2 regions of the Paenibacillus tritici genome follow, and region 1 is predicted to be linked to the other one. Evidence: predicted binding sites of a transcription regulator. Region 1 holds the regulator's gene; the other holds the start of a gene.

What was found. Region 1 encodes NrdR, which represses ribonucleotide reductase genes. Its sites were predicted from a motif close to AACACNATATATNGTGTT; they were not measured.
Region 2: a site for NrdR is predicted at 1,944-1,961, ahead of nrdI (class Ib ribonucleoside-diphosphate reductase assembly flavoprotein NrdI). Genes of this name have one in related genera too.

What each region holds. Positions count from the first base shown of each region.
Region 1 covers NZ_CP073365.1:2,408,934-2,418,777, forward strand. Annotated here, with positions in the region: gene polA (DNA polymerase I) at 1-1,110, shown strand, start outside; gene mutM (DNA-formamidopyrimidine glycosylase) at 1,162-2,013, shown strand; gene KDC22_RS10125 (manganese efflux pump) at 2,190-2,915, shown strand; gene coaE (dephospho-CoA kinase) at 2,925-3,521, shown strand; gene KDC22_RS10135 (lytic transglycosylase domain-containing protein) at 3,521-4,084, shown strand; gene KDC22_RS10140 (alpha/beta-type small acid-soluble spore protein) at 4,187-4,405, opposite strand; gene nrdR (transcriptional regulator NrdR) at 4,532-5,008, shown strand; tRNA gene KDC22_RS10150 (tRNA-Ala) at 5,257-5,332, shown strand; tRNA gene KDC22_RS10155 (tRNA-Lys) at 5,342-5,414, shown strand; gene ltrA (group II intron reverse transcriptase/maturase) at 5,991-7,283, shown strand; gene KDC22_RS10165 (helix-turn-helix domain-containing protein) at 7,505-8,173, shown strand; gene KDC22_RS10170 (hypothetical protein) at 8,166-8,600, shown strand; gene KDC22_RS10175 (LysR family transcriptional regulator) at 8,707-9,582, opposite strand; gene KDC22_RS10180 (tautomerase family protein) at 9,693-9,844, shown strand, end outside.
Region 2 covers NZ_CP073365.1:5,914,109-5,923,952, forward strand. Annotated here, with positions in the region: gene KDC22_RS25425 (hypothetical protein) at 1-919, opposite strand, end outside; gene KDC22_RS25430 (RNA polymerase sigma factor) at 916-1,455, opposite strand; gene nrdI (class Ib ribonucleoside-diphosphate reductase assembly flavoprotein NrdI) at 2,049-2,408, shown strand; gene nrdE (class 1b ribonucleoside-diphosphate reductase subunit alpha) at 2,395-4,479, shown strand; gene nrdF (class 1b ribonucleoside-diphosphate reductase subunit beta) at 4,517-5,476, shown strand; gene KDC22_RS25450 (alpha/beta fold hydrolase) at 5,928-6,728, shown strand; gene KDC22_RS25455 (ABC transporter permease) at 6,732-7,502, opposite strand; gene KDC22_RS25460 (ABC transporter ATP-binding protein) at 7,486-8,412, opposite strand; gene KDC22_RS25465 (response regulator transcription factor) at 8,495-9,208, opposite strand; gene KDC22_RS25470 (sensor histidine kinase) at 9,198-9,844, opposite strand, start outside.

The DNA.
Region 1 (9,844 bases):
GAAGCTCAGATCGCCAGGCTGGTGGCCGAGATCTATTCCATCTGCGGTACGGAGTTCAATCTCAATTCACCGAAGCAGCTGGGCGAAATCCTGTTCGTGAAGCTTGGCCTGCCTGTGGTGAAGAAGACAAAAACTGGGTATTCCACCGATGCCGAGGTGCTGGAGAAGCTTGCGCCTTACCATGACGCCGTGCGTCTGATTCTGCAATACCGTTCCATTGCCAAGCTGCAATCTACCTATGTGGAAGGCCTGCTGAAGGAAATCTCGCCGGAGACCGGCAAGGTGCATACCTTCTACCGGCAGACCATTGCCGCAACGGGCCGGTTGAGCAGCCAATTCCCGAACCTGCAGAATATTCCGATCCGGCTGGAAGAGGGCCGCAAGATTCGCAAGGTGTTCGTGCCTTCCGAACCGGGCTGGTCAATTCTGGCAGCGGATTACTCGCAGATCGAGCTGCGTGTGCTGGCGCATATCTCGGGTGATGAGCGGATGAAGGAAGCTTTTGTAGAGGATATGGACATTCATACCAAGACAGCCATGGATGTCTTCGGAGTCACAGCGGACAGTGTCGACAGCAATATGCGCCGCTCCGCCAAGGCGGTTAACTTCGGCATTGTGTATGGCATCAGCGATTACGGCCTGTCACAGAACCTGAATATTCCGCGCAAGGAAGCGTCCCGGTTCATCGAACAATATTTCGAAGTGTTCAAGGGCGTCCGCCGTTATATGGATGATATTGTCGTGGAGGCCCGCAAGCAGGGGTATGTCACTACACTGCTGGAGCGCCGCCGTTATCTGCCGGAGATCAATGCGAAGAATTTCAATCTGCGTTCATTCGCTGAACGTACGGCGATGAATACGCCGATTCAGGGAACGGCTGCCGATATCATTAAGCTGGCCATGGTTCACATGGACAAGGCGCTGCATGAGCGCGGTCTTAAGAGCCGGATGCTGCTGCAGGTGCACGATGAGCTGGTGTTCGAGGTGCCGGAGGATGAACTGGAGCAGATGAAGCTGCTCCTGCCGGAGGTGATGGCGGGTGCGCTGGAGCTATCCGTTCCGCTGAAGGCGGAGGTAAGTTTTGGCAGCAACTGGTACGAAGCGAAATAGGGTCCCCGCATCCGCTGTATATCCGGTATAATGGAAGGGAGGTGAGCCATTATGCCGGAACTGCCGGAAGTCGAAACAGTCAGAAGAACACTTAATGATTTAATTACAGGCAAGCAGATAGAGCATGTCACGGTCCGGCTGCCGCGGATTATACAGCGCCCGGATGATATTCAGGCCTTTGCCCATATGCTGGCAGGCCATACAGTAGTAACGGTTGAGCGCAGAGGCAAGTTCCTGCGGTTCGTGTTCGATGGTCTTGTGATGGTCTCCCATCTGCGGATGGAAGGCCGTTACGGGATGTACCGTAAGGACGAGGTGCTGGACAAGCATACGCATGTTATTTTCCATTTCACGGATGGTACGGAGCTGCGTTATACCGATGTCCGCCAGTTCGGAACGATGCATCTGTTCCAGCCGGGCGAGGATCTGCTGCTGAAGCCGCTGAACAAGCTGGGACAGGAGCCGCTGGACGCGGGGTTCACGCTGGACCGGTTCAAGGAGATAGTCTCGAAGCGCAGCACCAAGATCAAGCCGCTGCTGCTGAATCAGGAATATATCGTCGGGATCGGCAATATTTATGTAGATGAGTCCCTGCACCGTGCAGGAATTCACCCTGAGGAAGCTGCGAAGTCACTCTCGGAAGAACAGCTCGCCAGGCTGCATCATGCCATTGTCGCAACGCTGACAGAAGCAGTGAATGCGGGAGGTTCCTCAGTGAAGTCGTATGTCAACGGCCAGGGAGAGAGCGGGAACTATCAGGATCAGCACCGCATATACGGACGTAAAGATCAGCCTTGTGTGACCTGCGGCACGCTGATTGAGAAGAGTGTTGTCGGCGGCCGGGGTACGCATTATTGTCCAAGCTGCCAGCCTCTACCCGTGCTGATTCAACAGCCGCGGTGAAGCCTGCGAAGCTCCATTCTGAGTAAGTTACACCTTAAGTTATCCATGTTACATCAAATGGCAGGCACTCACTGCCCGTCCCGCCCATATAATGTGTGAAGATTGCTGATTATGGCGAAGCGGAGCGCGGATCGTATGATCCGTCAGGCTCCGGTTCTTCACGGGAGGGATTGCGGGTGCTTAGCCCATTGTTGTCACTGCTGCTGCTTGCGTTTGCTCTAAGTTTAGACGGATTTGGTGTTGGCATTACATATGGACTGCGTAAAATGAAAATCCCCTTGCTCTCCATTATGATTATCTCGCTCTGTTCGGGAGTGGTCATCTATGGTTCGATGCAGGTCGGCGTACTGCTGGCCAAGGTGGTCTCGCCGAATGCCGCTTCCAGTATCGGAGCGGTTATTCTGGTCTTAATGGGCTGCTGGTCCTTGTTCCAGATGCTGACCCAGAAGGAACAAGAGCAGGAAGAATCAGCGCCCGGGGCGGCAGAGGGAACTTCCGGCCGGGAAGCCATGCAGGAGACTGCTGCCGCTGCGGCTCTTGCAGATTCAGAGCTGCCAAAGCCGGCCGTGTTCTCTCTGGAGCTGCGGCATCTGGGTGTGGTCATCCAGATCCTCCGCACACCGTCTTCGGCCGATATGGATGCTTCCGGGAGTATCTCCTCCATGGAAGCCATGATCCTCGGCATAGCGTTGTCGCTGGATGCCTTCGGCGCCGGTCTCGGTGCTGCGCTGCTTGGATTCGGTGCATTATCAACCTCGCTGATGATCGCCTTGTTCAGCGGAACCTTTCTGCTGCTGGGGATGAAGACCGGACTGAGATTGTCCGGCAGCTACTGGATGAAGCATGCGGCTGTTCTGCCGGCGATATTATTAATAGCAATGGGTATAATGAAGTTATTATGAGGTGAGTACATGATTATAGGCTTAACCGGAGGAATTGCTTCGGGCAAAAGCACCGTGTCTGCAATGTTTGTCCGGAAGGGAGCCGCTCTGGTGGATGCGGATGTCATCGCCAGAGAGGTTATGCTTCCGGGGCATCCGGTATTGGCCGCTGCTGTGCAGGCATTTGGAGAGCGGATTCTGCAGCCTGACGATTCACTGGACAGGGCGGTGCTGGGTGAGATCGTTTTCCGGGATCCGGAGGCGCTTAAGACCTTGAACAACCTGACCCATCCGGCGATCCGCAGGCAAATTAAGGACCGGATGTATACGCTGGAGCAGGAAGATCCGCAGCGATTGGTGATTGTGGATATTCCGCTGCTCTATGAGTCCGAGCTGGATTCATTATTTGATCAGATCATTGTGGTGTATGTTCCCAGGAGGGTGCAGCTGGCCCGCCTCATGGAGCGGAACGGAATGAAGCTTGAACAGGCGGAGGACCGGCTTAGATCCCAGATGGACATTGAGCTGAAACGCAGGAAAGCCAGTCATGTGATCGACAATAGCGGCAATCTCGAAGCTACGGAGCGGCAGGTTGCCGGTCTGTGGGACAAGCTGGGTCTGCTATGATGAAGTGGCTGCGCAAAAAAAGAGTACTGCTGTTGCTATTCGTAGGCTTCACTGCCATTCTGTTCCTGGGTACCCACTGGATGTCGTGGTTTTATCCGATCCATTATAAAGAAGAGATCCGCCAGCACAGCCTTACTTATGAGATGGACCCGTTCCTTGTAGCGTCAATCATTCGAGTAGAGACCAATTATAAGACCGGACGCGAATCCAAAAAGGGAGCGCTCGGGCTCATGCAGCTCATGCCGGATACCGCCAAATGGGCACTGGAAAAGGCCAAGCTTCCCAAGGTGTCGCTCGAGCGGCTCAAGGAGGAGCCGTCGTCGAACATTGAGCTGGGTACCTGGTATTTGTCTACGCTGTCCAAGCAGTTTGACGGCAACCGCATAGCAGTCATAGCCGCATACAACGCCGGACCAGGCAAAGTGCAGAGCTGGCTGGATGATGGACAATGGGACGGAACGGAGGCTTCGGTGAAGGACATTCCGTTTGGCGAGACCCGGCACTATGTGCAGCGTGTGATTTATTATTACGACCAGTACACAGAGCTTTACAGCGAGTTCTGAGGCGCTCTGCCCCTTAATTATTTGCTGCACGTTAAAAAGAAGCATCAAACGGCCCGGAGGCCGTTCGATACTTCTTAGGCAAGCTTATGTCGTTTGGGCAGGTTATTTGAACTGACCTGCCAGTTGCTGTTCAGCCAGGGTTACAAGACGTTTAGTGATGTAACCACCGATCGAACCGTTTTCGTAAGAAGTTTTATTGCCTTGGTATCCGTCTGGGGAGAGGGTAATACCGAGTTCTTGGGCAACTTCAAATTTCAGTTGTTCCAAGGCACCGCGTGAATTTGGAGCTACCAGGTTGTTGGAGCTGTTGTTTTGGCTCATTGCTGTTCACCTCCTATCGGTTGGTAACAGTATTATGTGCCGGACATGCCATATTCATAACAACAAATAAACGGTGATTTCTGGAAATTAACAATCCATTCTTAAGATGAGGAAGTGAAGAAGCTTATGAAATGCCCTTACTGCGATCACACCAATACCAAAGTGCTTGATTCGCGTCCAGCCAACGAGAATAAGTCGATCCGCCGCAGGCGTGAATGCGAGCTGTGCAGCCGCCGGTTCACCACCTTCGAGATGATTGAAGAGACCCCCCTGATTGTGATCAAAAAAGACGGCAGCCGTGAAGAGTTCAGCCGGGATAAAATCCTCCGCGGCCTTATCCGCGCCTGCGAGAAACGTCCCGTTCCTGTAGAGCGTCTGGAGGTCATTGTATCCGAGGTCGAGAAAAGTCTGCGCGGCATTGCCCTGGCCGAGATCGAGAGCCGCCAGATCGGCGAGCTGGTCATGGAGCAGCTATACCCTGTAGACGAGGTGGCCTACGTGCGCTTCGCGTCCGTGTACCGCCAGTTCAAGGACATCAACATGTTCATGAAGGAACTCAAGGGACTGCTCTCCAAGAACACGGAGGAGCTGGACGGCTTGTAAGCGCATAAGAAGCTGGGTCATGCTGGTAGCGGCTTGAATGGGACTTGCCTTGAGTTTAGGGGTCAAGTCCCTGTGTAGAGTGCCGTCCCAAGTTACCATCAAATTAATTTCATAAAATGGTTGACACTAACGATGAATTTCTGTATTATATAGAAGTCGCCTACGAAACATATTGATTTATAAGTGACTAGAACACACTGCTCTAATTGGATTTTAGAATACATAATGTCATTCTAAATCAAGCTTGTGGGGCCATAGCTCAGCTGGGAGAGCGCATCGCTGGCAGCGATGAGGTCAGGGGTTCGATCCCCCTTGGCTCCACCAATTTCATACGGACTCTTAGCTCAGTTGGTAGAGCAGTAGACTCTTAATCTATTTGTCCAGGGTTCGAGCCCCTGAGAGTCCATCACAGAAGAACGGCAGATGCCGTTCTTTTTTTGTTTTCTGGCGTGCCCAGAGGCACGCATTATCTAGTTGGTGAAAGTCCAACCAAAGGAGGGACCAAGCTACCTTTGTAGCTAGGATGCTTGCACATGGCGAAATCTGTGTGTAAAAGCGCATCGACAAAAGTACTGGTCAGAGACCGGGCGAGCAACAATTCAGGCCGCAACATCAAGTGAATCCTGCCGCGTCGTCAAAAAGGCCCTGCAAAGGGGAACAGAGGGAGCCGAGTCCCGCTATTATGGACGAAGGCCAAGGAAACTGTGCAGAACTTGGAACAGCAGTGAAGAATCCTCCGGCGTAATGGGAACGGCATGGATTGAAAGATAATGCAGTGAACTGGGGAGACCCTCCCCCACACGGAAAATTTTTTTTTTTTAGGAACCCGTAAAGAGACGCTCTATAAGTCCAGAAGACGAAGTGAACCGTCTGTGGGAAGGGAGTCCGAGGGGCTTATAGTACCGAAGAACCTAAGGACAACATAACCTTAGGGAGGGAAGGAGCCCTGCTTTGTTTACGCTTTTGGAGGAGGTACGAGTGAGTGAATGCCAAACGGCTAACGACACCCAAGGAAAAAGTTCAAGAACTCCAAGAAAAGCTAGGTCATGCGGCCAAGGAGAACAACAAGCGTAAATTCCACGCCTTGTACGACAAAGTCTACCGGTGGGATGTGCTATGCGAAGCCTGGAAACGGGTGAAAGCGAATAAGGGAGCTGCGGGAGTGGATGCCGTAACGCTCGTTGAAATCGAGAAACAAGGAGTCACGAGATTTCTCAAAAGCTGTGAGCGAGAATTGAAAGAAGGCAGCTACCATCCGCAGCCCGTACGGCGGCACTATATCCCGAAGAAAGACGGGAAGCCAAGACCACTAGGCATCCCTACGGTACGAGACCGAGTCCTACAGATGGCAACCAAACTGGTGATTGAACCCATCTTTGAAGCAGATTTTAAAGAAGTCTCCTTCGGATTTCGCCCGAAGCGAGGTGCAAAAGGAGCACTGGAACGAATCCGGAAAGCCTGCAACCGCAAAGGAAATTGGGTAGTCGACGTCGATATCCAAGGTTACTTCGACAATATAAATCAAGAGAAACTCATGAAATTGGTACAGATGCGTATCAATGACAGACGGATTTTGAAGCTTATACGGAAGTGGCTTCATGCGGGAGTGATGGAAGAAGGAAAGGTACGGCGCTCCGATCTAGGGACACCCCAAGGTGGTGTCATCTCGCCACTGCTGGCGAATATCTATTTGAACTACTTTGACCGGTTATGGGAGAAACACGGAAGTGGGCTGGGAGAACTGACGAGGTATGCAGACGACTTCGTTGTGGTCTGTAAAACCAAAAAGGATGCAGAACATGCGTATGAACTCATCCGCACCATTATGGAACGTCTAGAACTCACGCTGCATCCGACCAAAACCCGCATTGTAGGTCTGTGGACAGGAGACGAAGGCTTCGACTTCTTAGGAATGCACCACCGAAAAACGAAAGCAGAAACCTCTCAAGGGAAGGTGTACTATACCACTCAGCAGTGGCTAACGAAGAGGGCAGAGGAACGCATCCGAGGCGTGGTCAAAGACAGATTAGCACCGCCTGGCATGCGCTGGAAATCGTTTGAGGAACACGTGGAATGGCTCAACCCAAAGATTCAGGGATGGAGAAATTACTATTACACGAACTACAGCCAAAAGAGGTTAGCGAAGCTGGATTGGTATATTCTGCAGCGATTTACCCGGTGGTATGCAAAGAAGAGACAACGGAGGAGATGGATGAGCTCATTCCCGGAGGTCAAGTATATGGCCAATAAGTGTGGACTAAAAACGCTATTGTAATCTGCATGCCCATGAATGACAAACATCGGAAAGCCGTATGAGGGAAAACCTCACGTACGGTTTGATGAGGAGGGGCTGGGTTGTACCAGCCCTTTACTCTAGTTGAAGAGTATTTTCATGGTCAATGGGATAATCTATACGTAAATGTTGATTTAACGTTGATTTATTGAGAACTATTTTTATTTTAATGTCATTTTTCATGGTAAAATGGGGGAGAGGTGATGAGTATGGCGATACAGGATATTTTGGAAGTACGGGAACGTCAAGCGACATATGCGAGCAATATTTTTTCTTCGCGCCAATTACGAGAAAATATTATTACCTACCAAATGCTGTGTGATGCTGTAGAGGCTTCAGGAATCAAGATTCAACGGTTATCCGATGATGAATTACTTGTCCCTGAGAAATTTCGGGTCGGCCAGCAGGACATCGTATACCAACTTACTCAAGTTCAGCATTCATCACAGGCTGTCTCCTCCAAGGTCAAGCATTATCCTACCAGGGAAGTAGCGCGTATGCTGGGAGTATCTCATCAGACGATTTCCCGCTGGATTGCCCAGGGACGGTTCGACGGTGTTACTCGCACAGAGCCAGGAAAACATGTTGATATTCCTGCCAATTCGATTTTGGAGTATCCGAGTGGTGAGACTGTAAGAATTAGTGAGGTAGCGGAGTCCTATCAAGCACGTATGCAAACTGCTGTAGAGACAGAGTCTGAAGATGAATTACAGTTTATAGCTCAAAAGCTTAGTGCTTACGAAGAAAAGTATGGACCTATTGAACGTTTCATGCATAAGAGTGAATCCGGGGAACTCGTTACTTCTGATGAAGATATTGATTTGGATGTATGGACCTATTTGCTAAAAAGAAAAGAGAGCCTGCTTGGCTGAGTTCACACAGGAAGTTTTCACCTCAAATCCAGGAAACATCAAAAACGTACATCCGGAAATCGTTTTAGATGTCACGCAAGATCATCCGTCTGCGTATAATCCGAAGTTCACCATCAAACTTAATGGATTGAATTCTTATTTGAAATGTGAAGAACACGGCGATAAGCGAGGCAATCTACAGGCTTTTTTCTACAATTGGTATAACAAGGATCATTCATTAATTATGAAGTTTCATAATCATACCCATGAGAATTACCCCGATGCGGCTGAGGAGATTACCGAGTTCGATCCCGTTCACCTTCAATTTCCGTTACTTGGGGTAACTGATTATGAGGGGAAAGTCAGGGATCATAGCATCTATCAATCGCTGGATGATGTACTGAACTTTTTGCGTCATTTGCAATGGATCGAAGCGAGGAAAGCTTGAAATGAGAAGCTAAACCAATGCACATTTTTCAATGAAGAAAACATTATTATCCAACAGACAACCATCTGCAGTTGCAAAGGGTTGTCTGTTTTCTTTGTATATATTTCTAAAAGTGGAGCAGCTCCTCTTTTACAATTTGCATCAAAAGCTTCTTGGATGAAGATAGATACTCATCGTTGCGTGATTGCAGCAGGCCTACCGGAATGGCGGTGTCCTTCAGCGTGACCTGGAGTCTCACCACATTCGGCGGTAATGGCGTAGATTCGAGGACGGCTCCTATGGAAGGGATCTGCCGGACGAAGCCCGCAATGGCTGAGATTTGACTTACGGTATGCAGAAAAGGAGTATCGGTATAACGGGAGAAATGCTTCGCTAATTGGGAATAATACAAACAGGTAGCTCCCCCGGAAAAGATTGGATAACCAAATAGTTCCTCAAAGGCGATCTCGTCTCTTACGGCCAAAGGATGGTTGTTCCCTGCGATAAAGGCGATCCGCTCATGGTACAACGGTTCAAAGTGAACCGAAGAGAGATCAGCAGGCTCTCCGCAAATGGCGAAATCCAATTGATTCTGAAGCAGGGCATGCGAGAGCGAAGCGGTGTTACCGATCACAAAATGGCAGGATACATTAGGCTTATGCTCCATGAAACGCAGCAGCGACTTGGGCAGTACCTGCTCCGTCAACGATTCCAGCCCTCCGACTCTAAGCGTTCCGATCTCCTCTTGTTGCAGAGCCTTTGCCTGGTCCGCAACATAGTTCCAATGTCGAATCAGACTGTCGATCTCAGCGGCAAATATTCGGCCTGAAGCTGTAAGCTCGGAGTCCCAGCCCCGTTTGAACAGCTTGATGCCCAGTTCCTTCTCCAGACGTTGAACCTGATTGGTGATTGTAGACTGTGCGTAGTTCAGTTTGGCAGCGGCTCGTGAGAAGTTTCCTTCTTGCAGGATAGTTTGAAATGTAGTGAGCTCTTTTAGGTCCATAGCAGATATCTCCATCGGATAATTTGAATTTATTTATCATATAATTCAATTATACAGAACAAGATGCGGAGAGTACAATGAGGTTACACCATAGAAGGAGTGAAGTGAACATGCCCTTTGTCAGAGTCAGTTACTTGGAGGACAAATATGATGACCAGCAGCTACCCGTCATTAGCCGTGAAATTATGAGCGCTCTCGTGGAGCATTTTAACGTGCCGCCAGATGATTTTTTTCAGGTATTCCATGCCCATAAAGCAAGCGA
Region 2 (9,844 bases), 3.5 Mb from region 1:
CGTTCCGTCCATTCTTCGTATAATATACAACCAGCATACCTTCATTCACATGATCAAAAGCAATATACGATCTGTGAACAGAAAGATCGTAGCCTTCGCCGGCGTAGTCATACAGCTCACGTGGAACTGCCGTTTCTCCGGCCGCCGCTGCGGTTACATTCACTACAAAGAACTTATCCTGTGTTCTGCTATTTTTCTTACCCAAGGTAAAGGTAGCGCTACTCATGATAACATAATCGCCACCGGCATAGATTCCGGACAGTTCATAGTAGCTCTGTGAACCGCCCGCGTAGAGCGGCAAGGTGTATATCCGCTTGGCTGTAGCTTCCGACAGCTCAGGCTGCCCTTTGTGAGACAGATATAATGCATAAGGCTCAGTAGGATGTGTGTATCCAGGCTTGCTGTAATTCACCATCGGAGGCGGAGGCGACCAGACGATACCGGCATTAGTCTCCACGGCACGCGCACTTGCCCTGTCTCTGTTCATGGGCAGGGGCATATAGTACTTCATCCCGCCTAGCTCGAATTCCGCAGAGCCGAGCGGGGGCTGGTAAGCCCCCGGCGATGCCGAAGGGGTTGCTGAAGCAGACGGCGACGGTTGTACCACAGCCGCTCCCGAGCTAGGCTTGAATAGCGAGGCCAGCTTCGCTGCCGGGCCGGAATCGGCCCCCGGGCCAAATGGCCAGATCAGCACACTGATTAGCAGCACTGCTGCCAGTCCGCCCAGGCCCGCGGCCCGCCCGAACCGGCGGCGGTGTCCGCTTTTGCCCGGTGAGCCTTCTGCCGCAGCCTCTTCAATCCGCGCCATGAGCTGTGGCGTGAATCCCGGCTCTACAAGCGGGTTGCGCCCGGCTTGCTTGTACCAGTCCTTTTCCCCGCTCATCACCTTCACTTGCTCATTCTCTTGTCTTGTCTTCACAGGTCTTCCTCCTTCATCGCCGTTCTCACTTTCATTCTGGCCCGGCCAAGACGCGATTTGACCGTCCCCTGCGCGATCCCGAGCAGCGCTGACAGTTCAGCGACAGATAGATCCTGCTGAATATCCAGCACCAGCACCTCTCTGTACTTATCCGGCAGCTCCATGATGATCTCCCAGATGTGGTTCGCGTACTGATTGCCGATAGCCTCTTGTTCTGCGGACAAGGTGCCTCCCTGATCCTGATGGCTTCCCAGCGGAGTGAACCTCCGCCAGAAGCTGCTCTTCCGTAAGCTGAACGCGGTGTTGCGGGTGATGGTGAGCAGCCAGGTTTTCAAGGTGGCTTGGCCCCGGTACTTGCCGATACTCTTGTATGCCTTAAGGAATACCTCCTGGCTGATGTCACTGGCCTGCTCCCGGCTGCGGGTTAAGAAAAAAGCATAATTCCATACGTCCGAACCATAAGTCTCCATCATCTCACGAAGGGATATAGACGGAACGCAGGTCATGTTATAGGGTAATTCGTTACTACGATTCATACTTCTCTCCCCTCTCACCCAATAAGACTCACGCGGGCAGAAACGGTTCCCTTTATATGTGGACTGATTGCACTTCCTGCAATAGAACGGATGATATTCAACGTTAAAACCTATTCTATTGCATTTCCTACAGTAGAATTTGGAAAATCTGCTCCAATCCCCCTCATTTGCTGAAATCAAGTGTACAAAATGCAACAGATCCCATTTCCCCCGAGAATTCGAGTCCATCTAATGTATAAAATGCAATCACATCCGTATTCACCGGAGTCTGAATGCCTGATCAATCCGCAGACGATTCCCCTTCGCCAAACGCCCCATTCGGACCATTCCCCCGCGCAGCAAATTGCTTAAAAAAAATACTAATAAATTATAAGAGAATAGAATGCAGGCGGGGCGTGGGATTGGCCATTTCAACCCGCATTTTCCGGGCCTGGGAGGGGTTGTTCGTCACTTGACTTTTCAATATATGGTATATAAAATGATTAAGCATTACTAAATATAGTGTATATAATAGAAAAGCCAATAAATCTAGTGAAATGGCCCATCATCATTTGTCAAGTAGAAAGAGCTAATGTTATAGGAGGTTAGGGACCATGCTGATTGCTTACGATTCCAAGACTGGCAACGTTAGAAGGTTCATCAATAAACTGAAGCTTCCCGCTGTTCAAATCGAAGAGCATATGACGATCGACGAGCCTTACGTGCTTGTTACATACACCACCGGATTTGGACAGATTCCAGAGAAGGTATCCTCATTCTTAGAGAAGAACCATTCCAGGCTCAAAGGCATCGCCGCGAGCGGCAACAAAAACTGGGGTGAGCTATATGCGCACAGCGCAGATCTGATTGCACAGCGTTACAACGTACCGGTGGTCGGCAAGTTTGAATTGTCGGGAACATTTGGTGATGTACAGCGCATAAAACAGGAGGTGGACCGGGTTGCGGCATATTGAACTGAACAACATGTTGATGAAGAGAGACGAAAGCGGCTTTTTCCAATTGGATAAGGACCAGGAGGCGGTAGCCGAGTTCATGCGGGATGTGGAGCGGCGCAGCCTGACCTTCACAACTACCAAAGCGAAGATTGATTATATGATTGCCAATGATTACTACGAGGACCTGTATGACCGTTATTCTGCGGCTGAGATGGAGGATGTCTACCGGATTGCCCACGAATATAATTTCCAGTTCCCTTCCTATATGGCGGCTTCCAAGTTCTATACGGACTATGCTGTCAAAAGTAATGACCGCAAGCAGTACCTGGAGCATTATCCGGACCGTGTAGCTGTCGTAGCCTTGCATCTGGGACGCGGCAATGTGGAGACGGCCCGTACACTGGCCCGCTCGATGATGGAGCAGCGCCTGCAGCCTGCTACGCCAACCTTCCTCAATGCCGGCAAAAGCCGCCGCGGTGAGATGGTCTCCTGCTTCCTGCTGGAGATGGACGATTCGCTGAATTCGATCAACTATGTGCTGAACACCTGCATGCAGCTGTCGAAGATCGGCGGCGGTGTTGCCGTCAATCTGTCCAAGCTGCGATCGCGCGGCGAGACGATTAAGGGTGTCGAGGATGCGGCCAAAGGCATCATGCCTGTCCTGAAGCTCATGGAAGACGGCTTCTCCTACGCCGACCAGATGGGTCAGCGCAAGGGTTCGGGCGCGGCTTATTATAATATTTTTGGCTGGGATGTACTCGAATTCCTGGACAGCAAGAAGATCAACGCCGACGAACGGACACGCCTGAAGACGTTGTCTATCGGCCTGATCGTGCCTAACCGCTTCTACAAGCTCGCACAGGATAATCAGCCGCTGCATGTGTTCGCTCCTTATACAGTCTATCAGGCGTACGGTACGCATCTGGATGACATGGATCTGGACGTCATGTACGACACCCTGCTCGCCGATCCGCGGGTGAAGAAAAGAATCGCCATGAGCGCACGCGACATGCTGACCAAGATCGCCATGATCCAGCTTGAATCGGGCTACCCATATATTATGAACAAGAGCAACGCCAACGCTGCTCATGCCCTGCGGAATGTGGGCCAGATCAAGATGTCCAACCTGTGCACCGAGATTTTCCAGTTGCAGGAGACTTCGGAGATCAATGATTACGGGCAAGAGGATGCCATCCGCCGCGATATTAGCTGCAACCTGGCTTCACTGAATATCGTGAATGTGATGGAGCACGGCAAGATCCGTGAATCCGTACATGAAGGGATGCTGGCATTGACTGCGGTCAGTGATATGACTACGGTCTCCAACGCTCCGGGCGTAGCCAAAGCGAACAAGGAGATGCACTCCGTGGGTCTGGGCGTGATGAATCTGCATGGATACTTTGCCAAGAACAAGGTGGCTTATGAGAGTGAGCAGGCCCGTGATTTCGCCCGTACCTTCTTCATGACGATGAACTATCATTCGATTGAGAAAAGTATGGAGATCGCCGCCGAGACCGGTGAGACCTTCTATGGCTTCGAGCAGTCCGACTACGCCAGCGGCGTGTATTTCGACCGTTATCTGACTACAGACTACCGTCCGGTTACGGCAAAAGCGCAGGAGCTGTTCGAGGGGATCTACATTCCTACCACCGAGGATTGGAAAGAGCTGCGTGACAAGGTTATGCAGAACGGATTGTACCATGCCTACCGTCTGGCGATTGCGCCTACAGCGAGCATCTCGTACATCCAGAATGCCACCTCCAGCGTAATGCCGATTGTAGAGCAGATCGAGACCCGCACCTATGCCAACTCGACCACCTACTACCCGATGCCTTACCTGCGTCCGGACAATGTGTTCTATTATAAATCCGCCTACCAGATGGACCAGTTTAAGGTGATTGATCTGATTGCGGAAATTCAGCCCCATATCGACCAGGGCATCTCGACGGTCCTGCATGTGAACAGTGATGTAACGACACGTGAGCTGGCACGCTCTTACCTGTATGCGGCGCACAAGGGACTGAAATCCCTGTACTACACCCGGACCAATAAACTGTCTGTCGAGGAATGCCTGTCCTGCTCTATCTAAGAGCGGGCACGGGTACAGAAAGGGAGAATATACGATTATGAGCGCAATCCAAGCCGTGAACTGGAACCGTCCCGACGACGATTTCTCGCTGATGTTCTGGAATCAGAATATTATGCAGTTCTGGACCGACGACGAAATTCCATTATCCGATGACAAAATGTCCTGGCTCACGCTGAGTGAGATCGAAAAGGACTCCTATATGAAGGTGCTGGGCGGATTGACCCTGCTGGATACGATTCAGGGCGGCGTGGGTATGCCGCAGATTATGGAGCATGTGGACGGCTTGCAGCGCAAGGCGGTTCTCGGCTTCATGGGGATGATGGAGCAGATTCATGCGAAATCCTACAGCAGTATTTTCACCACACTGGCTTCCACCGAGCAGATTGACGGGATCTTCCGCTGGGTGGAGGACAACACGTTCCTGCAGTTCAAGGCAGCGACGATCTCTGAATATTATTCTAAGATTGAAACGAAGAAAGACCTCTATCTGGCGATGTCCGCATCGGTTCTGCTGGAGAGCTACCTGTTCTATAGCGGCTTCTTCTACCCGCTCTATCTGGCCGGACAAGGCAAAATGACCTGCAGCGGCGAGATCATCGACCTGATCCTGCGCGATGAGAGCATCCACGGCGTCTATGTCGGCGTGCTTGCCCAGGAGATTTTCGAAGAGCTGTCCGAAGAGGACCAGAGCGATGTCTACCAGACCCTGGTGGGTCTGCTGCGCCTGCTGCATGCAAATGAGGAGCAATACACCGAGCAGATCTACGCGCCGATTGGTCTGGTGGAGGAAGTGAAGACGTTCCTGCGCTACAATGCCAACAAGGCGATGATGAACCTCGGCCATGATCCGCTGTTCGATGAAGAAGAGATCAACCCGATCGTGCAGAACGGGATCAGCACCCACACCAAGCAGCATGACTTCTTCTCGAAGAAGGGCAACGGGTATGTGCGGGCTATGAATGTGGAGCCTTTGCGGGATGAGGATTTTAAGTTTTAAGTGGGTAGATTGAACTTGTAAATACCGATTCCGGGATAATCGTGGCTCCAGAGAAGTTTTGGACTTCCGGCCGCTGTTGTATACAGATTTCCTTGATTAGACCGCTGTTCGCGGTAGAAATCCGTATACAAAGGCGGACGCTAACGCTCCTACAGTTCCAAAATTCCCTTCCGCCACTTACCCTTTATTTGTAATTAACAAGTTCAATCTATAGGATAGTATGTATAAAAAGCCCCCGTCAGCTTGGACAAGCTGACGGGGGCTTTTTTTGTGAGACACAGTTCTAGGCCCTGCGAAGGTCCTGAGTAAACATCGAAACCCAAGCTCCACTTTTCACTGAAACGGTACCGTCCCCAAAAGGAAGGCAAAGCCGAATCTATATATGAGACCATACGGGTGTTGAGACGTAGGAGTAGGGATGGGTATTTTTACAAGAATGAGGTGTGGTGGTATGGCCTTACATATTCAAGAATACGGGGATCGGAGCGCGGATTGTCTGATGATCTTCCTGCATGGCGGCGGCGTGAGCGGCTGGATGTGGGAGAAGCAGGTTAAGGCTTTTGCCCGCTACCACTGTGCGGTACCCGATCTGCCCGGACACGGGCTAAGTTCAGATGCACCTGAATTCTCTATCCGCAGCAGTGCAGCAGAACTGCTCCAATGGATTGAAGACCACGCTGGCGGCAAGAAAGTCGTCGTTATAGGCTTTTCGCTGGGCGCACAAGTGTTGACTCAAATGCTGGGCATGCAGCCTGCGCTCATTGATTATGCCATCATTAACAGTGCTCTGGTCAGACCGGTCTCCTATGCTGCAAGATGGATCAGACCGGCTGCCAGATTATCCTTCCCCCTGATCCAATACAGATGGTTCTCCAGGCTTCAGGCCAAGACACTATATCTGGGCGATGAATACCTGGAGCGGTATTATGAAGAGAGCTGCCGGATGCAGCCTGAGACCCTGATCACCGTGCTGGAAGAGAATATGTCATTCTCCATCCCCCCCGGGTTCAGCGAGGCCGCAGGCAAGATATTAGTAACCGTCGGCGAGCAAGAAAAAGCTGTGATGAAGCAATCCGCCCAAGACCTTGTTGACGCGAGCTCCCACTGTATCGGCGTGATGATCCCCGGGGTTGGACACGGAGTCTCTCTGGCGAGGCCAGAGCTTTTCAACGGGCTGGTGGATGCCTGGATACACGACAGGGATCTGCCCGGGGGATATATAAGAATGGCAGCCGATCGCCCCCGGAAGTAATCTCTAGTTCAGATCCTCCCTCAGCTTATACCTGACGGCAAGGAAGCCAAATAATAGAATGGCTGCGGCCGCAACGCCAAACGTATGCACTATGTCAGCTGTACTATTGAAATCCTTGACCCGCACAAGCGTATTGATCAGCAGATATTTGCTCAGATGAATGCCGGTAAGCTGAGCCTCCAGGGCCGCCAACACCATGCCGATCACATTCAGTGCCAGAATAAATCCCGCGCTCAGGCTGATGAGCAGGTTTTTGGCGATCATGGCAATACAGAGAATAAGGATCGAGAACGCCCAGTGCAGCAGGAATTGGCCGATTAGCAGCGGAATGAACACGGCAAGGTCACCGAGATCAGACCGGTCAAAAAACAGCCTTCTCCCGGCCCCGTCAGCAATCAGCATCGTCAGAAACATCATCGCCACAAAAATGGCGAGAATGATCAATTTTGAGCATACGGAGTGGAGTCTTGCGTTACGCATGGAAATGTAATTTTTGTGGAAGCCGGAATTAAATTCGCTCATATAAAAATAGATCGTGAACACCGCAATATAGATCAGCATCCATGAAGGCGGCTGCGAGATGTTATACTGGATGAATTCGCTCTCCGTTAAGCGGCTGACTGGAATAGCACCCTCCACCGGCTGCTCGTATTTCTTCATCATGAAGATGCCGAAGATTTGAAAAGCGCAGAACAACAGCAGCAGCAGATACATCATTCTATTTCTCCCGAACCGGTGCAGGTCCATCTTAAGCAGATTAATCATGCCGTTCACCTGCACTTTCCGTGCGTTCCAGAAAATATTGCTCCAGGCTCTGCTTGTGCTTTGCTATGGAATCTATCATTATCCCCTGCTCCGACAGCACCTTGACGATCTGCCGGATGTGGATATTCTCGTCATATACATACACCGTCCGGCTGTCCACCACCTTATATTTCGTGATATTCAGCTCGCGCTCCAGCACCGGAAGAGCTGCCCGGGCTTCCTCCACTCCAAGCTCAATCCGTTCCTCGCAGCGCTGCTGCAATTCTTCCCGCGAGAGAACCTCGATGAACTCTCCCTGATGAATAATGACGTATTTGGTGGCGATCTTCGATAGCTCCTCCAGGATATGGCTGGAGATCAGAATCGTTAAGCCCGCTGTGTTCAGCTCCAGAATCAACTGCCGTATCTCCACAATGCCCTGCGGGTCCAGCCCGTTAATCGGCTCATCCAGAATCAGCACATCGGGACTGCCGAGCAATGCCACCGCTATCCCCAGCCGCTGCCTCATACCCATGGAATAGCTTTTAACTTTGGCAGTATTCTTGCTATCGAGTCCTACCAGCTGCAGCAATTTCTCTATCGCCGCGTTCCTGTCCCCCAGACCATACGCCATGGCGAGCAGATTCAAATTCTCGTAAGCTGAAACATTCGGGTATAACCCGGGATTCTCAATCAGTACACCCATCCGCTCGAAAAAAGACTGCTCCCCGGCCGCAGCACGGTTGAAGAAATGCAGCTCTCCCGAGGTCGGATACACGAGTCCGCCGATCATCTTCAGCAGGGTGGATTTACCCGCCCCGTTCCTCCCGATGATCCCGACAATCTCCCCTCTGTAAATCTTGAGATCGGCATTTCGTACCGCCGTTTTCGATTTGTACATCTTGGTAAGTCCGCATATTTCAATCATGCAATCTGTCATGGCTGCCACCTCCTTACCCTAAGTTAACAGGATGAAGACTAAGATATCGCCAATAAAAGGTTAAGAAAGTTCAAAGCTGTGCTCATCTGCTCAGCCTGAAGCCGATGCCCCAGATCGTATCAATATAGGCTTCACTGTCATGCGGTTTGATTTTGTTGCGGATATTGCTGATATGTACGGTTATGGTTTTGTCCTCCCCCAGATAGACCTCGTTCCAGGCGAGCTCATAGAGATCCTGCTTGGTGAACACGCGGGTAGGATTCTTAAGCAGCAGTTCTACAATTCTGTATTCCTGCCGGGTCAGATTAAGCGCTGTTCCGTGAATTCGCACACTGTAATCCACACTATCCAGCACCAGATTCTTATGTCTGAATTCATTCACCGGCTCCTCCCCAGTTGTTCGCTGGATATGGACATGGATGCGGGCAATCAGCTCCTCCAGCTCAAAGGGCTTGGTCACATAATCATCCGCGCCCAGCGTGAACAGATTCAGCTTATGATCGAGCTGGTCCTTGGCCGAGAGGATAATTACCGGAGTCCCGGAATTCCGCTCCTTGCGCAGGCTGTGCATGAACGCCTCCCCGGACAACCCCGGCAGCATCAGATCCAGCACGATCAGGTGATACTCCCGCTCCGCCAGGTTCAGCAGCCCTTCACTGCCCGAATAAGCGCGGGTGCACAGAAATCCTGCGGCGGTAAGCCCGTCATGGATAATCCCGTTAATATGCTCGTCATCCTCAACGATGAGAATTCGCCTGCGGTTCCCGTCCCTGCTGCCGTTAACATTAGTGTACATGGGCATACTCCTTTCCCGTTGTCTTGAAGGCTATGCTAATCCTGAAGGTATCCGCTGTACATTCGGCCTCTGCGTATCCGTTCATTTTCTCGATCAGCGCCTTCACAATCGAAAGTCCAAGACCGGAGGAATGGAGGGTACGCGACGGATCTTCTTTGTAAAAGCGGGTAAATATCTTCTCCGTATCCACTGTACTGCCCGCCTTCAGCCGGTTAGTGAAGCGTATACACAGCGTATCCTGCCTATCCTGGACTTCGACCGAAAGCGGGCCTGCCCCGTGGATGAAATAGTTGCCGATAATATTGGAGAATATTCGCTCTATAGCATTCGTATCCCCCATGACCAGCGCGGACCGCTCCGGCAGCCGGAGTTCAGGCTCCTCCCCGGAACGGGTGAAGTCATCAAGGAAGGTGAACAGATTCCGCTTCAGCACCTCCATAACCTCAACCGGCTGCAGCTCAAACACATATTCAGGATTCTGCAGCTTCGTATACAGAAACAGCTCATCCACCAGCTTGATGATCTGCTGTATTCTCGACTGGGCAAGCCTTACATACTGGCTCTTCTCCTGCTCCGCCCCCGCCCGCAGCGCCAATTGAAGATAACCGTCCAGGGAAGTGAGCGGCGTCCGTATAT